DNA from 3 places in the Paenibacillus sp. AD87 genome. Region 1 is predicted to be linked to each of the others. Evidence: predicted binding sites of a transcription regulator. Region 1 holds the regulator's gene; each other region holds the start of a gene.
What was found. The regulator Rex, encoded in region 1, represses fermentation and respiration genes when NADH is low (regulators of the CRP and FNR family bind a similar motif). The targets are predictions, from matches to a motif close to TTGTGAAATATTTCACAA.
Positions count from the first base shown of each region.

Region 2: a site for Rex is predicted at 1,370-1,387, ahead of gpAD87_RS07650 (cytochrome ubiquinol oxidase subunit I). Genes of this name have one in related genera too.
Region 3: a site for Rex is predicted at 1,894-1,911, ahead of nadA (quinolinate synthase NadA). Genes of this name have one in related genera too.

Region 1 covers NZ_LXQN01000007.1:1,363,706-1,366,994, reverse strand. The annotation lists gene gpAD87_RS06285 (amidohydrolase) at 1-954, opposite strand, end outside; gene gpAD87_RS06280 (redox-sensing transcriptional repressor Rex) at 941-1,594, opposite strand; gene dinG (ATP-dependent DNA helicase DinG) at 1,820-3,289, opposite strand, start outside.
Region 2 covers NZ_LXQN01000007.1:1,669,034-1,672,322, reverse strand. The annotation lists gene gpAD87_RS07650 (cytochrome ubiquinol oxidase subunit I) at 1-1,203, opposite strand, end outside; gene gpAD87_RS07645 (TlpA family protein disulfide reductase) at 1,820-2,353, opposite strand; gene ccmA (heme ABC exporter ATP-binding protein CcmA) at 2,398-3,111, opposite strand; gene gpAD87_RS07635 (ABC transporter permease) at 3,104-3,289, opposite strand, start outside.
Region 3 covers NZ_LXQN01000019.1:81,582-84,870, forward strand. The annotation lists gene nadB (L-aspartate oxidase) at 1-847, opposite strand, end outside; gene nadA (quinolinate synthase NadA) at 884-1,822, opposite strand; gene ftsH (ATP-dependent zinc metalloprotease FtsH) at 2,120-3,289, opposite strand, start outside.

The DNA.
Region 1 (3,289 bases):
TCTCATCTCTTCAAACATATCCAGGTTATTGTTACTTGCTGGTCCGTCTGTTCCCAGAGACACAGTCACGCCTGCTTTCAACAGATCAGGTACACGTGCAACACCCGAAGCCAATTTCAGGTTACTACCTGGATTGTGGGAAACTGCTACATCATGCTTTGCGAGAATCTCGATCTCTTCATCATTCAGATGTACCGCATGTGCAACCAGAGATGGACGGGAGAAAAATCCTAGCTGCTCCAGATGTGCGACTGGACGCAGTCCGTAATCAGCCACGTTCTGTTCCACTTCGCGAAGCGTTTCAGACATATGCGTATGCAAAGGCAGATTCAGATCATGAGCAACCTGTACCAGCTTCTCTATGTAATCCGGAGGGCAAGTGTAAGGGGCGTGTGGAGAGATTACGGTTGTAATTCTTCCGTCTGCTTGTCCATTCCATTGACGGGCAAATGCTGCGGACTCTTCGAGCTTGCGCAGTTGTTCTTCTTCTGAGCAAAGTCCGATTACCCCACGTGCCAGAGCAGCCCGAACCCCGGATTGTTCCACCACTTTCGCAACCTGATCCATATGATCATACATATCTAGGAAAGCTGTTGTTCCACCCTTCAACATTTCAAGCACGGAAAGTGATGTGCCCCAATATACGTCTTCAGAAGTCATTTTGGCTTCCATTGGCCACATTTTCTCCTGCAACCATACTTGTAACGCCAGATCGTCTCCGTGGCCTCTTAGAAGTGACATAGCCGCGTGACCATGCGTATTGATCAGACCCGGCAAGAAGAATAGTCCTTTTCCGTCCACCTTTGTCAGGCTTTCGTCTCCTTCCGGCAATGTCTCACCAATATGCACAATCTTGTCATTTTCAACAACCATAAAACCTTGAACCACGTTCCAATTCGTACCCTCATTCACGGCAAATTTGCCGTTGTGAATTACCCATCTATTTGTCGTCATCTTCCTCGTCGTCCTTTCCATTCTCCAAGTAATAAGCCAGACTAAGCAAATCCGTCGTAAAATCGGCATGATGAATGCGAATATGCGGCGGGGTTTTGAGAATTGTTGGTGCAAAATTCAAAATCGCTTCAATTCCTGACTCAATTAGCTGATCTGCAACATTTTGGGCTTCCGTATCTGGAACTGTGATAATACCTATACGAATGTTATCTTTTTTGACCGAATCCGTTAATTCATTCATCGGTTGTACCGTCAAACTGTTGATTTGACTCCCAATTTTCGGACCGTAGGCATCAAATACAGCGACGATCTTCATGTTGTCTTTGAGGTAGGCATTGTAATTAGACAAGGCATGTCCCAAATTACCTGCTCCGACAAGAGCCACATTGATCTGCTGGTCTATTTTTAAAATATGGCGGATTTTCTCGATGAGATATGAAACGTCATACCCAATCCCTTTACGACCAAAGTCACCGAAGTAAGCCAGGTCTTTACGAATCTGGGCAGGATTCAAATCCAGCCTCAGTCCAAGTTCTTGTGAAGAAACCGTATTGACTTCGCGCTGATGCAGTTCATTCAAATAACGCAAGTAAACAGGTAATCTACGCACCACGGCTTCCGAAATTTTATCTGATTTCATTCATTGCTCCCCCTTACCAAGGCCACGATAGATAGATGAAAAGATGAGCACCCTGTCTAAAACGATGCAAAATGATTACTGAATTAAACAGGATGCTCCTTGTTATATAATGGATAATTGCTTTAATCGCTTTACTCGCATATCCATGAAACGAATACATGAATTACTCAATTTTACCGCCAATCACTGGCGTCTTGCAATAATGGAAGCTACAGAGCGTATCTGTTATTGTTGCTCTTCGGTTGGTCTCTCGAGCCATTCCGAAATGCGTGGAACCATCTGCTCTGTAAGCATGTGCTCCATTTTGGGACCAGGTAATGAATATAAAAAGTACTTGCCATAATACGCTTCAATAACGCGTGTATCGTATACAATCACAATGCCTCTGTCTTTGCCTGTACGAACCAGTCTGCCAAATCCCTGTTTGAAACGGATGACGGCTTGTGGCACCGATAGCTTCATAAACGGGTTTTTCTTCTGCTGCTGCAAAAGCTCGCTCTTCGCTTCCACTAATGGATGATTCGGTGGCTGGAACGGCAGTCTGACAATAGCAAGACAGGTCAGAGCCTCTCCCGGAATGTCCACGCCTTCCCAGAAGCTGCTTGTGCCAAGTAGCACCGTTGCTTTAGCATCTTGGAACCGACGTGTAAGCTTGGAACGGCTGCCGCTGTCCACCCCTTGCCCAAGCAAAGAGATATCGTTGCCTGACAAGGCCTCCTTAAGCGGGTCATAGACCTGTCGCAGCATGCGGTAGGAGGTGAACAACACCATCATGCGTCCACGAGTCGCAATAGCCGTTTCCGCAAGCGAGTGCACGAGCATATCCACAAAGTGGGCATCGCCTACACTGCCCTTCACGCTTGGGAAATCACGCGGAATGACGAGCAGCGCCTGTTCTCGATAATTGAACGGTGACGGTAGCATCGACGTTAACAGACGGTTATTGTCGGCAGCTTCCTGCAAACCCAGCTGTTCGATCATGAATTGAAATGACTTGTCAACGGAAAGTGTAGCCGATGTAAGCACAACGCTTTTCTTTTTATCAAAGAACATATCCTTCAATTGTGCACTGACATCGACAGGAACAGCATAGAGTTGCAGTGATTTACTGCGGAACTGCCCGCTGGCCTCCATCCAGTACACGGTATTGGCATCATCCATCCGCATGAAGAAACGCAGATTATCCTTGATCGTTGCCAAATCCTTGAGCAGACCTGAGATATCCGTAATCAGACTATCGGACTGATAATCATCCTGATCTTCTTTCACTTCAAGCAGCAGCTTGTCGCCTTTACGAATCAAATCACCTAGGGTGACATAGATTTGGTTTTCAGCATCCTGCAATTCCTGCCATTTGGCTGGTTTTTGCGAATGCTTCAGTCTAAGAGAAAATTGTCCTGTCTCACCTGGAGAAGCATCGCTGCGTTCAGGCAGCAGTCCGAACAAGGCATCGCTTAGTCGATCCCACATCTCTTTAACTTCGACAGCAAGCGGGAACATCTGATCAATCATGGAGCCCCACTGTACCGAATTTTCATGACCCGACAATTGAGAACGCAGCATCGGCAGTTGGCCATTACGGCTATCTTTAAACAGTCGGGTCAGTGTATGAACCAACGTGAAATATTTCATATGAAGACCAAGGTGCTTACCTGCTACGTCCTCCAGATGATGTGCTTCATCGATGACGAGACT
Region 2 (3,289 bases), 310 kb from region 1:
GATGTTGGGTGATGAAGTGGCGGCTTCCTCAACACGCATATATCCCCGGATAATCCACGGCTGTCGCCCCAGTTCAGCATAGAACCAGCCCAGCTCAACTCCGAGAAAAGCCATGGGTGCGCCTAGTGCTATAATCCCAAGCAGCCACTTGTTCAGCTCATTGCGCTTTTTCCAGAACACAAACAGGAAGTACAGAACCGAGATAGCCAGCAGCGTAAATCCGATTCCCGCCATTAAATCAAACAGGTAGTGAACGAGCAGCGGCGGCCATTCGTCCTTCGGAAACTCCTCCAGTCCGGTTACCTCTGCATTAAAGTCACTAAAGGCCAGGAAGCTGAGCAGTTTCGGCAGGTGAAGAGCTCCTATAATTTCATGCTCTGCATTCAGCCATCCCAATAAAATCAAATCTGCGCCACTTTCTGTCTCAAAATGCCATTCTGCCGCTGCAAGTTTTTCCGGCTGATGCTCGGCCAAAAACTTGGCGGACACATCTCCCGCTAACGTGTTCAGTAAGCCGAACAGCAGAACCACCGCCATCATGAGATTCAAGGCTTTTTTGTGGTATGCAGATGCCCCTTTTCTCAGCAGCGAGAAGGCTGCAATTCCGGCTAACAGGGCAGCTCCTGTCAAATATGCTGAGCTTAATACATGAAACACCTTGGAGAACGTCGCCGTATTCAGCATCGCCTCCACTGGGTTAACCGCTGTGAATTGGCCTGCTTCCATGACAAAGCCTCCAGGCTGGTTCATGAAGCCGTTCACCGTCGTAATAAACACAGCCGACATGCCTGCTCCCGTGACGATTGGAATCGTCAGCAGCCAGTGAATGTATGGATTTTTGAATCGATCCCACGTATACAAATAAATGCCCAGAAAGATCGCTTCAAAAAAGAACGCAAACACCTCCATGAATAACGGAAGTGCAATGACATTCCCCGCCAGTTTCATAAAATTCGGCCACACCAGGGCCAGTTGCAGTGAAATCGCTGTACCGGTCACCACACCAACCGCCACAGAAATGACAAACCCTCTTGACCACCTCTTCGCCATCAGTGTGTAATGGGGGTCCTTCTTGCGAATCCCCATGAACTCTGCAATTGCGATCATTAGAGGTATACCGACGCCAAGCGTCGCAAAAATAGCGTGGAAGCCCAGCGTCATACCTGTCACCAGCTTGCTCCACATCACCGTATCGATTGCCATTGTTTACTGCCTCCTTTCAAACTCTGTTCGATTTTCGTACTGATTTGAATCTTTTAATTATTAGGTCAGTCAGCCCTTGGACTGCGTTCTTTATCAGGTTGATAGAAGCCCCACTAGACTGGTTCAGAGTTTATCTACAAACCGTTCCTCCATCGTTGTATGTACAAAGAGAATTTTTTCACAAAGTAAGAGACGAAGGAGCTTTGCCACACCATCATTGTGTATTGCTACATAGTAACTGGACTGAGCATGGGTTGGCGAGCTGTGTTTTACCTGATACTGAAGGGCCAAAGTACTTAACAGGACCTAATAGTTAAAATTATTATATCTTTGTGAATTAGCAATTCAATCACTGACACGTCTTCGTCCCTAAATGTTCAAGAAAGGATCAACTCTTTCTGACAACTCGGTGAAAAGCGTAAAAAATACCCAAAGGAGCTATTGATTCTTTGGACACAACCGTGGTATTGCGATTTTCAATTCTACTATGCGTGCAAGATGTTCGGGAAAACCGTTCGCGGTTGTCTGGATTCTTATAGCAGCTTACAAATAAAAACAAAAGAAGCCGCTCGTATAGCGACTTCTCGACTTCTTTTGTTCATAAGTCTGCATAGCTTCAATTCTTTTGCTGTAAAGTCTCCTCCAGCCATTGCTGCAAAGGAATATCCTTAGTCAACTCACCGAGCAGAATGTGACTGAATATGCCTTCCTGATCTATAATCATGGTCGCTGGCAACCCGGTGATGCGATACAGGCCGGAGACCTTTCCGGTTACATCAATGATAACAGGGAAATCGAATTGCTGTTTCTCCAAAAATTCACGAATGGTGCCCTTCGCTTCCCCCACGTTGACAAACAGGGTCTCTACATCGTTTTGATATGTCTGAGCAATCTGATTAATCATTGGCATTTCCCTCACACAGGGCGTGCACCATGAAGCCCAGAAGTTAATCATGACGACTTTGCCCCGATAATCGGAGAGCTTCACCTGTTCTCCTGCTGAGTTAACCGCTGTGAAATCGGGAGCAATTGCACCTTCTTCAATGGCACCGGTTCTTTTGGGCTCGGATGATGAAGTCCCTTGATAAATTGCCCACGCAGCGACCAGCACAGCAGCCATTCCAATCAGGATGGTAAGCAAACGTATCATTTTCAAACTCATTTTCGCACTATTTTTTTTCAATAAATTCACCTTCATTTTAAGCCCAGACTATGATGAAATGCAGCATGAAGCGACCCGAACTGTTGACGAAACTCCTCAGTAGAGCCATCTCCCACATTACGTCCTTGGTTCATAAAAACAATGTGATCAGCAACATCATCTGCAATCTCAAGCTGGTGGGTGGAGAACACGACCATATGTCCCTCCTCCTTGATCTGTTTTATCAGATTTGTAAACTCTTGCATCCAGAAGGGGTCCAGTCCATTCGTCGGCTCATCCATGATCAGCAGCGGAGGCTTGGACAGCAGAGCCTGGGCAAATAATACACGCTGCCGCATACCTTTGGAAAAGGTCGTGACCCGTTTCTTTTTTTGATCGGCCAAGCCTACCATAGTCAGCACTTCCGTTACTCGCTCTTTGGGCACTTTCCTAAGTGCTGCCCAGAACTGGAGCACTTCCTCTGCCGTCAAACCCTGGTTGAAATGATAATCATCCGGCATATATCCGATCTGTTCCGAATATTGCTTTCGTTCTTTGGACCAGCGCATCTTGTTTACAATTATTTCACCCGAGGTAGGTTGAAGAATACCTGCAAGCATACGCAGAACGGTGCTTTTTCCGGCACCATTTCCGCCGCATAAGGCAAGCACATGACCGGAAGAAACGCGAAAGGATATATCTTCAACAATCTGTTGTTTTTTTATGGATTTACACAGTCCAACAATCTCTGTTTCCACGTTATCCATGGGAACGTCCCCTTTCCCATATCCCGTACACTGCCACGATAGAACATGTAATCCACAGAAGACATATCCCCATAAAGATCCAGCTCCCGCTCGATGGATGTACCCAATCTACCCACTGATAATATTCAGGTCCCAGTATCGAGCCCCCGCCAAGTTTGATCACCACAAACAAACGTAC
Region 3 (3,289 bases), on a different contig from region 1:
GCTGTGCATGATACCGTTCCATGAAGCGCTCGCCTTTCACATTGCGCAAATAGGCTCCTTCGCCACGTACCGCCTCGGACACCAGGAAACGTGGTGCTCCCGGATAACAAAGGGAGGTCGGGTGAAATTGGATAAACTCCATGTCCCGTACAACTGCTCCGGCACGATAGGCCATCGCCACGCCATCTGCTGTAGCCACTTCCGGATTAGTCGTATATCGATACAACTGTCCAGCCCCGCCAGAGCATAGTACGGTTGCCTCTGCCTTCACAAATACTTGCGAACCGTCAGCCTTCTGAACCAGCGCACCTACACATTCTCCCTGCTCTGTAATCAGGTCAATGACAAAATGCTCATCCCACACTTCAATCCCCGGATGTTCATTCGCCTGTGCAGCCAGTGCACGCACAATCTCATATCCCGTTGCATCCCCATTGGCATGCAAAATACGGCGGTGGCTGTGCGCACCTTCCTGCGTCAACGCCAACTCGCCGTTCTCCAGATCAAACAAAGTACCCAGTCGAATCAGTTCCTTCACTCCGTCCGGGCCCTCGTTCACCAATGCTTCAACTGCTTCGGAGCGGCATAATCCCGCTCCTGCAACAAGTGTATCCTGCAAATGGTAGGCAGGTGAATCATCCTCAGCAATAACCGCAGCGATTCCCCCCTGCGCATACCGGGTGTTACTTTCCAGTAACGACTTCTTCGTGATCATCAACACACTGCGTTGTTCACTCGCCTTGATTGCAGTAAACAAACCAGCAATGCCCGAACCAATAACCAGCACATCCGTCTCCACCATCGGCAGCGCGGACAGATCAAAATCCACTAAATATTGCGGTATCATGTTATTTCACCTGTCTTGGAGCAAGAGTAGCGCATGCTACTTCACCAGTAACATGCGCTCTAGTGATTCTCTGGCTTTGTCGGCAACCGCTGGCGGTACGTAAATTTGCGGCTTCATCGTTTCCAGACATTTAACCAGCTTTTTCAAGTTGTTGACCTTCATGTTCGGGCATACGAGGAACTTGGTAGCAAAGTGGAATTGTTTATCCGGGCTATCGAGACGCAGTTGGTATCCTGTACCATCCTCGGTACCTACGATAAATTCTTTAGCGGACGAATTCTTACAATATTCCAAAATGGCGGTTGTGCTACCTACGAAGTCACCCATCTCTACAACCTCAGGACGACATTCCGGGTGAACAACGAACTCGGCATTTGGATGCTTCGCTCTCATCTCAACCACGTCTTTGACCGTCAGCATATCATGGGTATTGCAGTAACCTTCCCAGATAATCATTTTCTTGTCTGTATGTTGTTGCACATAATGTCCCAGATTTTTATCCGGTACCCAGATGATTTCATCGGAATCAACAGATTGAATGACTCTGACAGCATTGGCCGATGTACAACAGATGTCGGTCTCTGCCTTGATCTCAGCTGAGGAATTGATGTACGTTACAACTTTGGCATTCGGGTGCTGTGCTTTCAATTTACGTAAGCCTTCAACGTTCACCATGTCTGCCATTGGGCAGCCTGCACGCTCGTCGGGGATGATAACCGTTTTGTTAGGAGCAAGAATTTTAGCGCTTTCACCCATAAAATGAACCCCGCAGAAAACGATAACATCCGCATCGGTTTGTGCCGCCTTCTGGGCCAGCAAAAACGAATCTCCCCGGAAATCAGCGACCTCCTGTACCTCGTCACGTTGATAATAATGGGCAAGAATAATGGCATTACGTTCCTTCTTCAACTCCATCAGCCGCTCGCGCAGCTCCCGGTTCATCTCAGCCTTGCGCTCTAAAGCCAGAGCTTCCACCTGTGATCCTCTCCTTATCGGGACAGCCTTATACGCTGTTTCATATGGCAAATCCAAGTCGTTATTTTCGCTTGAGAAACGAATCACAAGCGGTTTAACACCTAATGTACACAACGTTCACGACTCTGTCAATAAATGAAAACGCCCCAGAACAAGGGCATAACCGCCCATTTCCTACGTGGTTCGCCCTATAGCTCCCCGTTATCATTATCTATACAATTTAAAGGAATATATAAAAAAGAGAGCCCGAAGGCTCTCTTTGTTCATCTGCCACTATAAACAGAGGGTTGTTATAAATTAAGACGTTGGCTTCGTTCCACCATCATCCGGGTCATTGCTGTTTCCTTTGTCCAGATTCGGAGCTTCGTTAGGAATATCTCCGGCTGGTGGCTCAGGCGTTTCATCTTTGCCTTGGATACGGACGCGTACATCACCGATGTTGTCGATGATCGCCTCTCCGCTTTCGCTAGGCGTGCCTTCTCCATCGTTGCTGTTCTCACTTTTTGGAGTCAGGGAACCTGTCTCGATCAATTCCTTGATCTGATCCATTTCCAATGTCTCCACTTCGAGCAATGTTTGTGCGATCAGATGCATCTCTTTCGAATGTTTTACGAGCAAGTCCTTACATTTCTCGTAACAATCGTTAATGAAACGTTGCATTTCCTGATCAATCTCATATGCGATGGAATCCGAGTAATTCTGTTCATGACCAATATCACGGCCCAGGAATACCTGTCCCTGTGAACTTCCGAATTGCATAGGACCCAATTTCTCACTCATACCGTACTCCATAACCATACTTCGAACAATACCTGTCGCTTGCTGGAAGTCACTGTATGCGCCAGTACCAATTTCACCAATGAACAATTCTTCTGCAACACGGCCCCCAAGGAGTCCCGTTATTTTGTCCAACAGCTCCTGCTTGGTTACAAGCATACGATCTTCTTTTGGCAACATGATTACATATCCACCCGCGCGTCCACGCGGAATAATGGTAACTTTATGTACCATATCGGCATGTTCCAGGAAGTAACCTACAATGGTGTGACCTGCTTCGTGGTAAGCAATGATACGTTTCTCACGATCACTGATGACACGGCTTTTCTTCTCCGTACCTACGATAACACGGTCAATCGCCTCGTCTACCTCACGCATGGAAATATCTCTGCGATTACGACGTGCCGCAAGCAATGCCGCTTCATTCAAGAGATTTTCCAAATCTGCACCGGAGAATCCGGTAGTACGCTTCGCAATAATGTCCAGCTTCACATCTTTGGTGAGTGGTTTGTTGCGTGAGTGTACTTTCAGAACCGCTTCACGACCTCTCACGTCAGGGCGATCAACCGTGATTTGACGGTCAAAACGTCCTGGACGCAGCAAGGCAGGGTCCAGAATATCAGCACGGTTCGTTGCAGCAACGATGATAATACCTTCATTGGCTCCGAATCCATCCATTTCAACGAGCAA